Regions from separate parts of the Salinicola sp. V024 genome, predicted to be linked through region 2. Evidence: predicted binding sites of a transcription regulator. Region 2 holds the regulator's gene; the other holds the start of a gene.
What was found. Region 2 encodes LexA, which represses DNA repair genes until DNA is damaged. Its sites were predicted from a motif close to TACTGTNTANNTANACAGTA; they were not measured.

Region 1 (8,356 bases), on a different contig from region 2:
TGGAAGTCCGCTTGGATTGGATGGAACCGGTAGCCTGATTCAATGGCTATCGGCGGCAGTCCGAGAGCCTCGGCTTTCCTCTGGGGATGCAGTCCTCTGGGAATACAGCCCATACGTCAGACCCGGGGTGCGCTCCCGGTCCTGTCCGGCAGCGTCGTCGGTGCCACGAACAGCGGCGCAGCCGTGTCGTCTCCTCGACACTGAACGGTCGCAGATGCCGGAATCAACCACCAGTCGTCGCCATTCTGAATGCCCATGTCGATGATCTGATCCGACTCGATACAGGCATAGTCCTCGGCCTGACGTTTCATGGCGAACATCCAGCGGCCGTCCTCCTGCTGCAGCCAGGCGAAGGCGCGGCGGAACTGATCGCTCGCGGGTGTCTTGTCACCGAACTGGACGCTGGGCTGGCGCGACTGGAGCAGGAATTCTTCGTCGTAATCCGGCAGCGCCAGCCAGGCCTCGGCACCGGTGATCGTCTCGACCCGGGTCATCATGTCCCGCGGTGAACGGGCGTGATCCTGCAGCGCATAGCCCCAGGTCGACCAGCTGACCCAGAAGACCGCCAGCCAACCGGCCAGTGCCCACAGTCCGCGGCGGGGCCGCATGGCGATCAGTAGCCCCACCGCGATGACGCCAATCACGATCCACCATGCCCACGGCGATACGGCATGCCGCTCGGCGACTTTGGCCAGTGCGGGTAAGCCGGCGGCGCCGAGTACTCCCGCGATCAGCAAGAGCCCGCCGAGTAACGCGAGCAGGCCGAACCCCAGCCAGTGCAGACGCCTCTTGCGCAGCAGGCCGGGCAGCAAAGGCGCCATTGCCATCACCAGCAACGGCACGGTCGGCAGCATGTAGACGCCGCGCTTGCCCGGCGACAGGGAAAAGAAGATCACGATCAGAATGACCGAGCTGAGCGGCAGCAGAATGCGTGCGTCGGGCCGACGCAGTCGTCGCCACCAGGCGGGAATCGCCCACGGAAACGCGAGAACCAGCGGCATCCATGCCCAGGGAAGCACTTCGAGCAGGTAGTAGTACCAGGGTTCGAGATGAGCCCAGGAGTCGGCATAGCGCTGGCCGGTCTGCTTGAACAGGATATTGTCGCGATACGCGGCCAGAGAGGGATCGTCGCCCCATGTCGCCATGACGGTCATCGGCACCGCCCAGGCGGCAACGCATAGCAGCATGACGGCGATGCCCTGAATGGCATCCTTGAGTTTGAGGCGTGTGATTTGCCCGCGAGCGTTTTTGCGAAAATCGCTTGAATAGCCTAGCCATAGCCAGGCCGGCAATAGCGTCAGTGGGAGAATACCGACGCCTTTGGTGATGATGCCGAGCCCCATCGCCGCCCAACCGATCAGCCACCAGCCCCTGGCAGGCCCGAGTAGCGCGTGTCGCAACAGCCCATAAGTCGCCAACGTCGTGCAGAACGTCAGCATCATGTCGATCTGTGCCGTTTTGGCCTGCAGCACGAACTGAAAGGCCGTCAGCAGAGCCAGGCCGGAGAGCAGCGCGACGCGTCGGCCGTGCAGGCGCCGACACAGATCGATGACCAGCAGCAAGGTACCGAAGCCGGCCAGCGTCGTGGGTATCAGAAAGCCCCAGCGCACGGAACCGGTGAGCCAAATGCTTAGTGCTGACGCCCACATGAACACCGGCGGTTTGTCGGGGTAGAGTTCACCGCCGCGATGCGGGAACCAGAATTGCCCGGTGCGCAGCATTTCCAGCGCATTGAGCGCGAAACGCGGCTCGTCGGCCGGCCACGGATCACGCAGCCCGATGCCGATACCCAGCAGCACGATGGCCATCAGCAACAATAGGAACCAGGCACGCCGATAGTGCGCCTGTGAGGGGTCGGTCCAAAAGCGTCGCATGGGCTGATACGTGGGGTGGCGCATGGAATGAAAAGTTCCGTTCAAGAGTTCGAGACATCGTCGGAAATTGCGCCTTTGGTGGAATCCGTCTGGCGTTTCTCGCGTCGAATCAGCATCAGATTGCGAATATAGATGATCAAACCGGAGCCCTGGCCGGCAATGAACACCGGATCGCGACGGTAGATGGCGTAGGCGAGCAGCGTCGCGCCACCGCCCAGGCTGAAGAACCAGAAGGCGACCGGTATGATGCTGCGTCTGGCGCGTTCGCTGGCGAGCCACTGGATGACGAAGCGCGCCGAGAACAGTGCCTGACCGACGAAGCCGATAGCGACCCACAGCCACTCTTGATTCATGATGCTGGTGCCTCCCTGTTCGCGTCCGTCCCATTTTCGTTCGCCTCGGCCGCCGGCGTGGGCGTGTCGACGAGCGCCGCCGGCAACCGGCTACGTCGACGTAGCCACATGACGCCGATCATGTCCACGATCCCCACCCACAGCCGATTGTTGAGGCCATAGTGAGACTCGCCCGTGCCGCGAGGGCGGTGATTGACCGGAACGGAGACGCACGAGCCACCTTGGGCACGAACCAGGGCCGGCAGGAATCGGTGCATATGATCGAAGTAGGGTAGCGAAACGAAGGTATCGCGGTGGATCACCTTGAGGCCGCAGCCGGTATCCGGTGTTGCGTCATCGAGCAAAGCCGAGCGAACGCGGTTGGCAACCTTGGAAGAAACGCGTTTGATCCAGTCATCGCGGCGGTTGGTGCGGTGGCCGGCGACCAGCGTAACGTCTCCCTGTTGGGCTCGTTCGAACAGCTTTGGAAGGTCCGCCGGATCATTCTGGCCATCACCATCCAGCGTACCCAGCCAGGTTCCTCGGGCCGACCATGCCGCCTGCCATACCGAAGTGCTTTGTCCCGCGCTGCGAGCATGGCGCAACGGGCGCAAGCGTGAATCCTGCGCCGCGCGATGCGCCAGCATCTCCCAGGTACCGTCCGTCGAGGCATCGTCGACCACGATGACTTCATGATCGACGGAGGAGAGCGCCTGACTGATTTCATCGAGCAGGCTGGGGAGATTGCCGACTTCGTCCTTGGCCGGAATCAACACCGACAGCAACGGCGAATGAATGGGTGAATGATCGGACGAATGGCCGAGGGTATGACTGGCGGGGCCGATTTGAGTGCTGGGTTGATGAAGAGACGAGTGCATGGGCAACTATTTCCTGGCGATGAAACCATCTGTCTTTATGGACGTATTGCTTGTGAAGCTCAAACCAGGCTTGACCCACTGGCAGCCGAAGAAAGCAGGAGCGGTATGGTGCCAATGGTCGCGGGCCAAGCTTAACGAAAGCTTAACCTGTATGGAGAGAAACGAATGCCTGGATTGGACGCGTCATCGAATTCCGTCAGCCGCCGGAGATCCGGCGCTCCAGATGCAACCAAGGCTACCACGCCGATCAACGAGCGTTCTGAACCTAAAGCTTATTCAGAGGTTGCTTTATAGGTGCAACCAATAAACGCTTGCGCAAGCGCTTCACATCAACTGCTAATCTCGCAATACAGACATGCCACTTTATCGTTCAGCTTCGTGGAGAAAAAGCCATTGAAAATCAATCGAGCGGGATCTCAGCCGTCGAGACCAGGTGCTGAGGATTATTTCACGGGGACGGTGCGCATCGATCCGTTGTTCAGCGCCGAAGCGCCAGGACGCACCAGTGGCGCCGCCGTGACTTTCGAACCTAGCGCGCGGACGGCTTGGCATACCCATCCCGCGGGTCAAACGCTGATCGTGACGGCCGGATTGGGCAGAGTTCAGCGTGAAGGCGGCCCTATCGAGGAAATTCGCCCCGGTGACGTCGTCTGGTTCCCCGCAGGTGAAAAGCACTGGCATGGGGCGTCACCCGATGTCGCGATGACGCATATCGCGATTCAGGAATCGATCGATGGAAGTCCGGTAATGTGGATGGAGAAGGTCAGGGACGAGGTCTACCAAGGGAAGTAATGACCCGACTACTGGGTTAACCGAACAAATCCTGCTGGGCGTGAGGTGCTCGGAATTGCGTGGTATCCAGGCCCGCTTCCGCGCGTCGTTCCAGACCCAGGCGCAAGGCCGTGCGGCGAAAACGCTGGCCGATCATGTCGACGAATATTCCGTCGCCCCGCATGCGGTGGCCAAAGCGGCTGTCGTTGTTCTCACCGCCGCGAGATTGACGGATCAGGCTCATCACCTTGCCCGCGCGTTCCGGATAGTGCTCATCCAACCAGGCTTCGAACAGCGGGGAGACTTCTCTTGGCAGTCGCAACAGTGTCCAGCTGGCGGTCCGGGCGCCGGCCTCAGCCGCCCGCGCCAGCAGCGTCTCGATCTCGCAGTCGTTGATGGCGGGGATCACCGGCGCCACCAGCACGCCCACCGGGACCCCGGCTTCATGCAGCTCCCGGATGACCTTGAGGCGTGCCGCCGGGGAAGCGGTGCGCGGCTCCAGCGTGCGCTTCAGCTCGTTGTCGAGCGAGGTCAGGCTGACGAAGACACGGACCAGCCGCTCCCGGGCCATCTCGGCGAGTAGCTCCCGGTCGCGCAGAATCAGCGCGCTCTTGGTCACCAGCGTGACCGGATGGCGACACGCCAGCAGCAGTTCCAGCAACGAACGCGTCGTGCCATGTTGTGCCTCGATCGGCTGGTAGCAGTCGGTATTGCCGGAAAGATTGATCGGCCGGCAGACATACCCAGGTTTGCACAGCTCCTCGCGCAATCGATCCGCCATGCCAGTCTTGGCGATCAGGCGCGTCTCGAAATCGATGCCGGGAGACAGGTCCCAGTAGGCGTGGCTGGGGCGGGCATAGCAGTAAATGCAGCCGTGCTCGCAGCCGCGATAGGGATTGAGCGAGCGGTCGAAGCCAAGGTCCGGCGACTGATTCCAGGAAAGCGCCGAGCGAGGCGCCTCGAGCTGAACCTGGGTGGCGATCCGGCCAGGCACCTCTTCCTCCCACCAACTGTCGTCTTCCGCGATGCTGTGAGTCGGTTGGAAACGGTTGTCGGGATTGTAGGTCGCCCCACGGCCCTTAATTGGCCGGGAAGGGCGAGAGGGAGACGACATGGCAGCGACTCCTGTGGTGGGCGCTTGGTAACTGTTTATTTATACAGTATTGTGAGCCAGCCGTGTCAATTCGGCAAGCGGAGATGCTGCGCCCGCTCGGCCGTCTTCTTCCCGATTTTATGTGCGTCCGATTCAGCTACAGATAATTTTTTTGCCCGCCAAGATTTTTTATGACGGTTTAATAGACGTTTAGATTTTGTTTGAGCTCAATGCTGTCTACCGGTCGACTTACGAAAAAGTTTGTCTTCATGATTAAAGATTGATGCCGTTATTTCTTGATCAAGGAGCACGGCAGTCTTAACCGGACCTTAAATAGGGGAAGATATTTTACTGAGGTTGGTAATTTTACCTTAAGACGCCCCCATCATTATCCGCCTTCTAAAGCCAGCCCAGCCATGGAGAGCTGACAATCCGACTTTAGAGAGGCCAAACCTTAGTGAAGACAACGACCGATCACTCCGTCATTCCTGCACGCAAAGGAGTGACGAGGATTCTGCACGCAGCGAAGTACTCCGCGGCAGGCCTTCGGCATGCGTGGCAACAGGAAGCAGCATTCCGGCAGGAGGTGGTTTTCTGTGTGCTATGTCTTCCTGTCGTGTTGATGGTGGATGTCTCAGGGTTGGAAAGAGCCATGCTCTTCGGCACGGCGGTAATGGTCGTTGTTGTCGAGCTGATAAATTCAGCGCTCGAAGCCGTGGTGGATCGGATCGGGTTTGAATATCACCCTCTTAGCGGTAACGCCAAAGACATGGGGTCGGCATCCGTTTTCATAAGCCTGTTTTTGATGGTGGGAGTATGGCTATGCATACTCCTGTAAATTTTGAACGCCATCTTTTGAGACTGTTTTATGGGTGGCTTTTTTTTGCTCCTGTTTTAATGCTGTTCAAACTTTACGGCGTTGATTTTTACATTGCCGATTATTTTTATTACCTGGAAGGCGGGCAGTGGTTGCTAAAGGACAATGTCATCGCCAAATCCGTTTTTCACGATGACGGTCGTGTCTTGAGCGAGTTGATGGGTGTATTGCTGATAGGGTTTACCGTGACCGCTTTCCTGAAAGAAAGCCTGAGTCACTGGCGACGCCCTCTGCTTTATCTGATTGCGGCCGTCACGGCATCGACCGTAACGGTGAGTGTTATCAAGCACGCGATCAGCATGGAATGCCCTTGGGATCTGGCACGCTACGGCGGTGACCTGCCTTTTATTGGTCTCTTGGAAACCCGGCCTGTCGGCATGCCCGACACAGCGTGTTTTCCCGCAGGGCACGCCAGTGCCGGATACGCCTGGGTGGCCCTGTACTTCTGCCTCGCCGTCAGAGCGACGTGCTGGAAATACGTTGGCCTTGCCCTAGGGCTGGGTATGGGCCTGGTCTTTGGTGTCGATCAGCAACTCAGAGGCGCCCACTTTTTATCCCATGATCTGTTCACGCTCATGATCTGTTGGACATGTAGCACCGTCTTGGGATGGCTGATGTTGAGAAAAATCGGTATTGGCCCCGAATCGAGTAGAGCACATGGTTCAGCGAACTCCCGTCACGATTCACGCCTCGGTTATCACGCAAAAAGGGGGGAGGCATGAGCAAAATCGTTGGCTTTCTGAGTCGTCGCCCTGTCATTAGCCCTGAACTTCTGACGTTAATCGTCTCGATATCGTTTACGCTTTTTTATAACGGCGCGTTCTGGGGGAAGGTATTTGAGCTGCACTCCCCAGGGCTGCCAGGGTCGTGGTTGACCCTGATAGGGTATGGGGTGTTGATGACCCTGATCCAATATGTGGTCTTTATGCTGTTTGCGACACGTTATACTGTCAAGCCGGTTCTGATGGTATTGATGCTGATTGCAGCCAGTGTCAGTTATTTTACGGCTAGTTATCACACCTATTTCGACACGACGATGGTCGTCAATACGTTACAGACGGACCCGCATGAGGTCGGTGAGTTATTGACGGTGGGACTTTTCAAGCATCTGCTTGTCTTTGCCGTATTACCCATCGTGATTCTGCTCAGGCTAAAGGTATCCAGCAGCGGCTGGAAGATGGCGCTCATCAGAAAGGTCGCTTATTTCTTGGGTGGCGTAGCCCTGTTGATCGGGAGCGCGCTGCTGATCTACCAAAGCCTATCTTCGGAGATGCGAAACAATCCAGAGATGCGCTATCTATTAACGCCTGGAAACTACATCGTCTCCCTGACCAGAGTGCTGACTGCCAATGAGAAGAGTCACCTCGAGAAAAAAATACCTTTGAGTGCTGAAGCAACCTACGTGGGCGACGTCAGGCTCAAGTTGATTGTTATGGTGGTGGGTGAGACGGCCCGCGCAGCCGACTGGGGGCTCAACGGTTATGATCGACAGACGACGCCGGAGCTTGCCAAGCGCGACCTGGTCAATTATCCCGATGTAAACTCCTGTGGTACGAGTACGGCCGTATCGGTCCCATGCATGTTTTCTCCCTGGGGGCGAGACAACTACGATGGCACCGCAATAGAACAACATGAGTCACTTCTGGACGTGCTGAAGCTGGCGGGCTTCGATGTGCTTTGGATCGACAATCAGTCAGGGTGTAAAGGCGTTTGCGATCGGGTGTCGAGTATCAAGACGGATTCATCAAAGCTTCAGTTGGGCTGTACTCAAGATGAATGCTTTGACGATACGCTGCGGGAAGCACTGGAAGAAAGAACTAAAGATCTCAAGAAGAACACCGTCATCGTTCTGCATGAGATGGGAAACCATGGTCCCAGCTATTATAAACGCTACCCCAAGTCGTATGAGAAGTTTACACCAGTGTGTCGCCAAGACGATCTCAGTCGATGTGATGCCCAAAGCATCAGGAACGCTTACGATAACGCGATCCTGTATAACGACCACGTCTTGTCCGGGATGATCGATTATCTGAAAAAGCAGGACACCTTCGATGCAACGTTGATTTACGCATCTGACCATGGCGAATCGCTGGGGGAGAATGGCGTTTATCTCCATGGGTTACCCTACTTGATTGCCCCTGACGAGCAGACGCATGTCCCCATGATCTGGTGGCTTTCCAAGTCTATCCTGCGCGATGAAGGAATCGACTACGGTTGCATTCAGTCGAATGCCACCTCGCATCATAGTCACGCCAATCTGTTTCATACCATCCTGGGGTTGGCGCAGGTCAAAACTGACGTATACGATCCGGGTTTGGATATGGCCGCTTCCTGTAAGTTGCCGTGATAAGTCAATGAGCCCCGATCGGGGCTCATGCTGATTTATTCAATCGAAGCGAATTAGCAGTCGTGTTTGATAGATCAGAGTGAGCTGTTCCAGTTCGGACTTGCCATGAAGCCCAAGGCTGTAGAGTGCCAATTTTTCAAGCTATGGAGTGACTATCCTTGATCGATTTCGTTTTACATCTGGA
Region 2 (8,356 bases):
GCCGCAATACGGCCGGCCGACCGGCGGCAAGCGTCGGCTTGTGGACGTAGAACTCGTCAGGATTGACCGCGCCCTGCACCACCGTCTCGCCCAGACCCCAGGCGCCGGTGACGAATACCGCATCGCGATAGCCGGACTCGGTGTCCAGCGTGAACATCACGCCGGCCGCCGCCGTCTCGGAGCGCACCATCTTCTGGACGCCGGCGGAGAGCGCGACGTTCTCGTGGGCGTAGCCGCGGTGCACACGATAGGAGATGGCACGATCATTGAACAACGAGGCGAAGACTTCATGAACCGCGCGTTTAACGTTGTCGAAGCCGTCGATGTTGAGAAAAGTTTCCTGCTGACCGGCGAACGAGGCGTCGGGCAGATCTTCGGCGGTGGCCGACGACCGAACCGCTACCTTGAGCTGGGGATGCTTGGCCTGCAACGTCTGATAGGCATCGGCCAGCGCCTGTTCGAAAGCCGGCGGCAGCGGCGTGTCGATCACCCATTGGCGAACTTTCTCGCCCACCTTGGCCAGCATCTCGGTGTCGTCGACGTCAAGCCGGGAAAGCTCGGCATTGATTCGATCGTTCAACCCATCATGGGCGAGAAACTCGCGATAGGCATGGGCCGTGGTGGCAAAGCCGCCCGGCACGGTAACGCCAGCGTCCGCCAGGTTGGAGATCATCTCTCCGAGTGAGGCGTTCTTGCCCCCGACGCGCTCGACGTCAGACATTCCCAATTGCTCGAAAGTGATGATGAAGGGTTCCAAAGTCATCTCCTGGTCGTCTCGGCTGGCCGCCGTTCATCGCCGTCTATCGAACATGGCTTATTGAACATGGCTCATTGAACATGGCGCGTTCCGCTGCACCTTGATGGAGCCAGAAGCTAACAGGCGGCCATAGGCTTAGCCAGAAGTTTAAGGGCGTAGAGTTTGGAGTATTTCTACAGGAATTCGGGGATTTTCAGGTTTCCTGTAGTCGCCGTCGCTCGACGGCAACGAGTTGCCCGCAGGGGGATTTTGGGCCGACAATGGGGGAATCGACACACTCGGATGAACGCCATGCCCCGCACCGCTTTCTTCATCTCCGACGGCACCGGTATTACGGCGGAAACTCTCGGCCGCAGCCTGCTTTCGCAGTTCGAAAACACCGAATTCATCCAGGTCACCAAGCCCTACATCGACACGCTCGACAAGGCCCGTTCGCTGGTCGGCATCATCGAAGCGACCGCCGAACGCGACGGCATTCGTCCGATCGTCATCGATACCATCGTCGATCAAGCGATCCGCAATATCGTCGCCGAGGCATCGGCGTTCAAGGTGGATATTTTCTCCACCTTCCTCGCGCCGCTGGAAGAAGAACTGGAGACGCATTCCACCTATACCGTCGGCCGCACCCACGCGATCGGCCGTGACGACGTCTATATGCATCGGATCGAGGCGGTCAATTTCGCCCTCGACAACGACGATGGGGCGAGGACGCATCAATATCAGGAGGCGGATGTCATCTTGATCGGCGTCTCCCGTTGCGGCAAGACGCCCACCTCGCTCTATCTCGCGCTGCAGTTCGGCATCCGCGCGGCCAACTATCCGCTGACCGAAGACGATCTCGACGAGAACGGGATTCTCAACCTGCCCCCCTCGCTGGCCAAGCACCGCCACAAGCTGTTCGGGTTGACCATCGATGCTCGTCGGCTGGCGGCCATTCGTACCGAGCGCCGGCCCGACAGTCGCTACTGCTCGATGGACCAATGCATGCAGGAGATCGGCCAGGCCGAAGCGCTGTACCGCCGCCACAATATCTCCTACATCGACACGACACGCTTCTCGATCGAGGAGATCTCGACCCGGATGATCAACGAATCCGGACTGCAGAGACGCTTCAGCCCGCGGTGAGCGGGCTGAAGGAGAGGCTCATGCACGGCCGAGCCGTGCGGCGGCTGTCGGGCGTCGCGTCATGAACCCCTAGCCCTAGCCCTAGTCCTAGTCACAAACCCTTGGGAGCGAAAATCCCTGGTGCGTTGCGCCAGTATCCCTTGTAGTCCATGCCAAAACCGAACACGTAGCGGTCGACGACCTCCAGCCCACAGTAGTCGGCCTTGAGGTTCGGCGTGGTCTTGCGGTCGTGACGCTTGTCGACCAGGACCGCCGTCGAGATGCTGGCAGCGCCGGCCTGTCGGCAGTAATCGAGTATCGCGGCGAGCGTCGCTCCTTCGTCGAGGATGTCATCGACGATCACCACATGACGGCCGGCCATCGGTACTTCCGGCGAAACGCGCCAGAACAGTTCGCCGCCCCGAATGCCGCCGCGATATCGTGTGGCATGGAGATAGTCGACTTCCAACGGAAATCCGAGCCGGGTCAGCAAGTGCCCGGTCGTGATCAGACCGCCATTCATGACGCAGTAGAAGACCGGAAGCTTATCGCCCAGCTCGCGGGTGATGTCGGCTGCCATGCGATCCAGCGCCTGCTCGACCTGAACCTGGTCGATCAGGCAGTCTGCGTTGTCCATCACTTCCTGCATCGAACTCAGGGCATCAATCGGTGGGGAGTCAGTCATTGTTTACCATTCACCATGAAAAACACGGCGACAGACCCGGACGCTGCCACCGTAGAAAATATCAATATCCACTATCGCTCATTCGGACTCGTTGAGCGCCTTGAGACGGGCATGGGTCCGCCGCCAGCGGGAGATGGCCGCCAGTGACTCAAGACTGGGCCGGGCGCGGGCGTAACGCAGTTTGGCGATGCGCTGGGCCTGGCGCCCTTCGCAGGCAGCGACCACCGCGCGGGCGTCGGCAGGGGCATTGCAGATCACCGCCATATCGCAACCGGCATTCCAGGCCGCCTCGGCGCGTTCACCCGGCGTTCCGGCGGTGTGGGCCGCGGCCATCGTCAAATCATCCGAGAAGATCGCGCCCTTGAAACCCAGCTCTTCGCGCAGCATGCCCAGCCAGCTGGGGGAGAAACCGGCCGGGCGATCGTCGAAGGCGGAATAAATGACGTGGGCCGGCATGATGCCGTCGAGCTTGCCTGCCAGCCGGGCGAACGGGATCAGGTCGTGCTCTCGCAGAGCGGCCAACGGCCGTGGATCTTCAGCGATCTTGAAATGAGAATCCTGACGCGCCCCGCCGTGACCCGGGAAATGCTTGCCGATCGCGACCAGGCCCGATTCGTGCAGCCCATCGACGAAAGCGCCAGCCAGCGCGCTCACCACTTCGGGATCCGGCGAAAAGCTGCGCGAGCCGATCGCCGGCGACTGATCGTCATCGAGGTCGAGGACCGGGGCAAAGGTCAGATCGAAACCGCAGGCCGCCATCTCCATGCCCAGCAGCCAACCGGTATCCTGCGTCAGCGTCAGTGCGGCCTCGGGAGACTCGGCGAACTGACGACCCAGCGTCGCCATGGCCGGTATCTGCGTCACGCCATCCTTCAGGCGCTGTACGCGGCCACCTTCCTGATCGACGGCCACCAGGATATCGGGACGACATTCGCGAATCTGGCCGATCAGCGCCTGGGTGGTGGCGACATCCGGCGTATTTCTGGCAAACAGCAAGACGCCACCGACCTCCGGGCGGGAGATCAACTGGCGCTCCTCATCACGCAGCCGCGTGCCTTCCACATCCAGCATGACCGGACCGAGAGGTTGAGTCATAGCAAACACCTGAGACCATTGAGCGCCCGATTCTAGACGACACCGAAGACGCATGACAGAGGCAGCGTGACGCAAGGCTATCCGGACACGCGATTCCGACGTCCTGTTCTGACGCCCTGTTTCGACGCCCTGTTCTGGCGCCCTATGGCATCCGCCTTGTGGCGTCGGTTCTATCGCTTCAATCGGCCAGCGGTGCGTGCGCCTCCAGCGCAGCGGGGAGCGGCGCCTGCATGCCGGCAACCACCACCGGGCGCAGATGCCGGATTAGCTCGCGTACCGTCATATGATCCTGATATTCGTTGTCGGCGATATCGCGCAGCGCATCCAGGCCGGAGAGCGTGAATACCACCGTGCCCAGCATGAAATGCAGCCGCCAGAATCGCTCGACGTCCGGTAAATCCGGCGTTGCCAGGCGCAGGCACTCGACGAAGCGATGAAAGGTTTCGCCGTAGTGCTCCTGAATATAACGCCGCAGATGCCCCTGAGCCTGGGTATAGGCGAGCCCGAGCAGCTTCATGAATATCTTGAGGCTATTGCGCTCGGCGGGCACCTCCAGAACGCTGGTGGCGAGCTGCTCGAGCAGGACCTCGAGCGGGATCTGCTTACCTCGATAGCGGGACTCCAGTTCATCGAGCGCCGTATTGAGACGCGCCGCGAACGGATCGAGGTAGCGGGCGAATACCGCCTGGATCAGCGACTTCTTGGATCCGAAATGGTAGTTCACCGCAGCCAGGTTCACCTTGGCCCGGGTAGTGATGTTGCGCAGCGAGGTTTCTGCGAAACCCTTCTCGGCGAACAGGATCTCCGCCGTATCGAGAATGCGAGTAACGGTATCGGGTGGAGCCATCTCATACCTCGCGCCTGAGAACAACGACTTAGAACGGTCATGATTCTAATCATTCGGGGACAGCCCGCACAATCAGGCATTCGGCCAGCCCATCGCCAGGTCCAGTCTGGAGCGATAAAGCCCCTTCCCTCATCGAAGATGACTGGATACAATTCCAGGCTGTATACATGAACACGCCTGGTCGCATGCCAGGTTCGAAACGCCTGGCGATTCAACAGGCCAGTACATGCCTGGCAATTCGACAGGCCCGCACATGCCTGGCAATTCGACAGGCCCGCACATGCCTGGCAATTCAACAGGCCCGCACACGCCTGACTGACATAGCGACACGGGCAAGGGAGAGACCGATGGCGAGACCCCTCACCGCACGGCAGCAGAATGTCTATGACTTTATCGTCAAGACAATGAGCGAATTCGGTTACCCACCGACGCGCGCCGAAATCGCCCGCGCACTGGGATTTCGGTCCCCCAATGCCGCGGAAGAGCATCTGCGCGCACTGGATCGCAAAGGCGTGATTCGGATGATCCCGGGCACTTCCCGCGGCATTCGTCTGCCGGCGAGTGCCGTCGAGCCCGAACCGGAGGAGGCTTCCCCCCTCGGCCTGCCGATCATCGGGAGCGTAGCCGCCGGTAGCCCGATGCTCGCCACCGAACATATCGATCGCTACTGCCCGCTACCGGCTGACTATTTCTCGCCGAGCGCGGACTATCTGCTGAGAGTTCGCGGTCTCTCCATGAAAGACGCCGGTATTTTCGATGGCGACCTGCTCGCCGTTCACCGTACTCAGCAGATTCGCAATGGCCAGATCGTCGTCGCAAGGCTCGAGGACGATGTCACCGTCAAACGCTTCCAGCGTGAAGGGCGCCGCGTCACGCTGCTCGCCGAGAATCCCGACTTCGAACCGATCGTGATCGACCTCGAGCATCAGCATCTCGAAATCGAAGGGCTTGGCGTCGGCGTCATCCGTGGCGGCAACGGCGCCGGCCTGCATTGATCGTGCTCTTCTAGCGACATGCGCAAGATTCTGCACGCCGACTGCGACTGTTTCTACGCCGCTGTCGAAATGCGCGACGATCCCGCGCTGAAGGAAGTCCCTCTGGCGATCGGCGGCAGCGCCGATCGTCGTGGTGTTGTGGCGACCTGCAACTATCCCGCTCGACACTACGGCGTGCATTCGGCCATGCCCACGGCCAGAGCATTGCGACTCTGCCCTCAGCTGAAAATTCTGCCGCCAGACTTCAACAAGTACCGAGATGTCTCCCAACAGATTCAGGCCATCTTCCATGAACTGACACCGTGGGTCGAACCGCTGTCTCTCGACGAGGCCTACCTCGACGTCACCGAGGTCACCCGATTTCAAGGCAGTGCTACCTGGATGGCCCAGTGGCTGAAGCAGGAAGCGTTGGAGAGAACCGGCATCGTGATCTCGGTCGGAGTCGCGCCCAACAAGTTTCTTGCCAAGATAGCCAGCGACTGGGACAAACCCGACGGCCTGTTCGTGATTCCCCCCGAGCAGACGGAGTCCTTCATCACCGACCTGCCGGTCAAGAAACTCCACGGCGTCGGGCCGGCCACCGCCGCCAAGCTCGACTCGCTGGGCATCGCCAACTGCGCCGATTTACGCGCCCAGCCGCTGGACCGATTACTCGATCAGTTCGGCAAGTTCGGGCAGCGCCTTCACGAACTGGCCCAAGGTATCGACGAGCGACCGGTCAATGTCTCCCGCGAACGCAAGTCGGTCAGCGTGGAAACCACCTATGATCGCGATCTACCGGCGCTGGCCAGTTGCCATCAGGCGCTGATACCGCTGATCGAGAAACTGCACGAACGGCTGGCGAGGCACGGCGATCCCGCCATCAACAAGCAGTTCATCAAGGTACGTTTCAACGACTTCGCCAGCACCACCCAGGAAACCGGCGCCAGCGGGATTATCGACGCGCGATTTCACGAGCTGCTCGAGAGCGCCTGGCATCGCGGGGAACGGCCGGTCAGACTGTTGGGCGTCGGCGTGCGCCTGCTTCCGGAGCAGGATCAACGTCAGCTGACGCTGTTCGAGGACATCGACCCGACGGACGCGGTCTGAGCGTTATCGCCTCGCGTCTCTCGCTGCCACCTCGCAGCCCGCCGTCGCTCGTCTCCTCGCGTCGGGCGACCGTTCTCGGCGCTAGCGGCGTCAGGAAAAAACCACGGTCTTGTTACCCTGAATGAGCACCCGATCCTGCAGGTGCCAGCGCAAGCCGCGGGCGAGCACGGCCTTTTCCACGTCGCGGCCCAGGCGCACCAGATCCTGGGGCGTGTGGCAGTGCGACACGCGCTGGATGTCCTGCTCGATGATCGGCCCGGCGTCCAGATCCTCGGTGACGAAGTGACAGGTGGCTCCGATCAGCTTGACGCCGCGCTCGAACGCCTGGTGGTACGGTTTGGCGCCGGCGAAGGACGGCAGGAAGCTGTGATGGATATTGATCACCCGGCCCGCATAGCGCTGGCAGATATCGGGTGGCAGGATCTGCATGTACCGGGCGAGTACCACGCTATCGGCCTGTGCGGCCTCGATCAGACGTTCGGTCTCGGCAAAGGCGGGAGCCTTGTCGTCGGGATCCACCGGGACGTGATGAAACGCTATCCCGTACCACTCCACCAGCGAGCGCAACGCCTCATGGTTGGAGATCACGCAGGGAATATCGCAGTCGAGCTCCCCGACCGACCAGCGATAGAGCAGATCGACCAGACAGTGGGATTCTCGCGAGACCATGATGACCACGCGCTGACGGCGGGCGGAATCGGTGAGCCGCCAGGTCATCTCGAACGCTTCGGCAATGGGCGCGAACGCTTGCCGAAAGGCCTCGGCACTCAAGGTGTCCGACTGAATATCGTAACGCATGAAGAAGCGTCCGACGTCCAGGTCGGAGTGCTGGTTGGCTTCGATGATCGAACCGTTTTGTGCCGCGATGAATCCTGCCACGCGAGAGACGATCCCGACGCGATCGGGGCATGAGACGATCAGACGATAATGGTGCGACATAACTCTCGCGCGACTCCTGCTGGGTGGCTCGAATGCAGAAAACTCGAGTCAGGGAAATTCAGATCAGAGAAATTCGAAATATAAACATACGACGGGATCAGGACACGACGCGAAACGGTCACGATTCGGGTATGGCCAAACGTCATGGCAGCTCACCATGAAACCTTCCCGTGAAACCTCTCCATAAAACCCCGATGCACATCGAGTGGCTCGGCAATCGGGAAGCTGCCACAGGCATCGCCGAGACTGCTTGGTAAAACGAGGGCGCTCTGCCTGACGCAGAAACGCAATCCCGGCCGACGCGCCGACTATAAACGCCTGACAGACGTGCAGGGTATAACGTCGCTGTGGCCCGCCTGACACCTCGCCGGGCCGCATTGTACCCGATCCCTCGATGACGGCCAGCGCAACGCGAGGTTTGAGCGGGCCGAGAGGCATGACTTATAGTGAAACCAGATTTCACCCTTTAAGGATGCCGATGTTCCGTCCGCGCGCGCAGATACGCCCCCGCTCTTACCCACCGCTGCTGTTCCATCCCCTGGGTGGCTGCGGTGAAATCGGCATGAACCTGTCGCTCTACGGCTATGACGGCAACTGGATTGGCGTCGATTGCGGGATGATGATCCGCCAGGACCTGCCGGATCAGCCTTTGCAGATTCCCGATATCGAACATCTGGCGACCAATGCCATGGTGCCCTCGGCGGTCTTCATCACCCACGGCCATGAGGATCATCTGGGCGCTCTCGCCTGGATCTGGCCGCGCTGGAACTGCCCGGTCTATGCCACTCCGTTCGCGATCGAAATGCTGCGTAGCAAATTTCTCGAACAGGGCCTCAGGACCGATG

Region 1: the regulator LexA is predicted to act here: its motif matches at 4,999-5,018, upstream of ACUN9V_RS03815 (PA0069 family radical SAM protein).

What each region holds. Positions count from the first base shown of each region.
Region 1 covers NZ_JBQXYB010000002.1:52,220-60,575, forward strand. Annotated here, with positions in the region: gene ACUN9V_RS03790 (ATP-binding protein) at 1-38, shown strand, start outside; gene ACUN9V_RS03795 (ArnT family glycosyltransferase) at 117-1,874, opposite strand; gene ACUN9V_RS03800 (lipid-A-disaccharide synthase N-terminal domain-containing protein) at 1,916-2,227, opposite strand; gene ACUN9V_RS03805 (glycosyltransferase) at 2,224-3,084, opposite strand; gene ACUN9V_RS03810 ((R)-mandelonitrile lyase) at 3,463-3,876, shown strand; gene ACUN9V_RS03815 (PA0069 family radical SAM protein) at 3,893-4,969, opposite strand; gene ACUN9V_RS03820 (diacylglycerol kinase) at 5,535-5,786, shown strand; gene ACUN9V_RS03825 (phosphatase PAP2 family protein) at 5,771-6,547, shown strand; gene ACUN9V_RS03830 (phosphoethanolamine transferase) at 6,544-8,172, shown strand; gene ACUN9V_RS03835 (DedA family protein) at 8,331-8,356, shown strand, end outside.
Region 2 covers NZ_JBQXYB010000005.1:167,055-175,410, reverse strand. Annotated here, with positions in the region: gene ppsA (phosphoenolpyruvate synthase) at 1-763, opposite strand, end outside; gene ppsR (posphoenolpyruvate synthetase regulatory kinase/phosphorylase PpsR) at 1,049-1,882, shown strand; gene ACUN9V_RS10135 (hypoxanthine-guanine phosphoribosyltransferase) at 1,974-2,546, opposite strand; gene nagZ (beta-N-acetylhexosaminidase) at 2,625-3,641, opposite strand; gene ACUN9V_RS10125 (TetR/AcrR family transcriptional regulator) at 3,820-4,488, opposite strand; gene lexA (transcriptional repressor LexA) at 4,836-5,483, shown strand; gene dinB (DNA polymerase IV) at 5,502-6,572, shown strand; gene purU (formyltetrahydrofolate deformylase) at 6,663-7,511, opposite strand; gene ACUN9V_RS10105 (ribonuclease J) at 7,990-8,356, shown strand, end outside.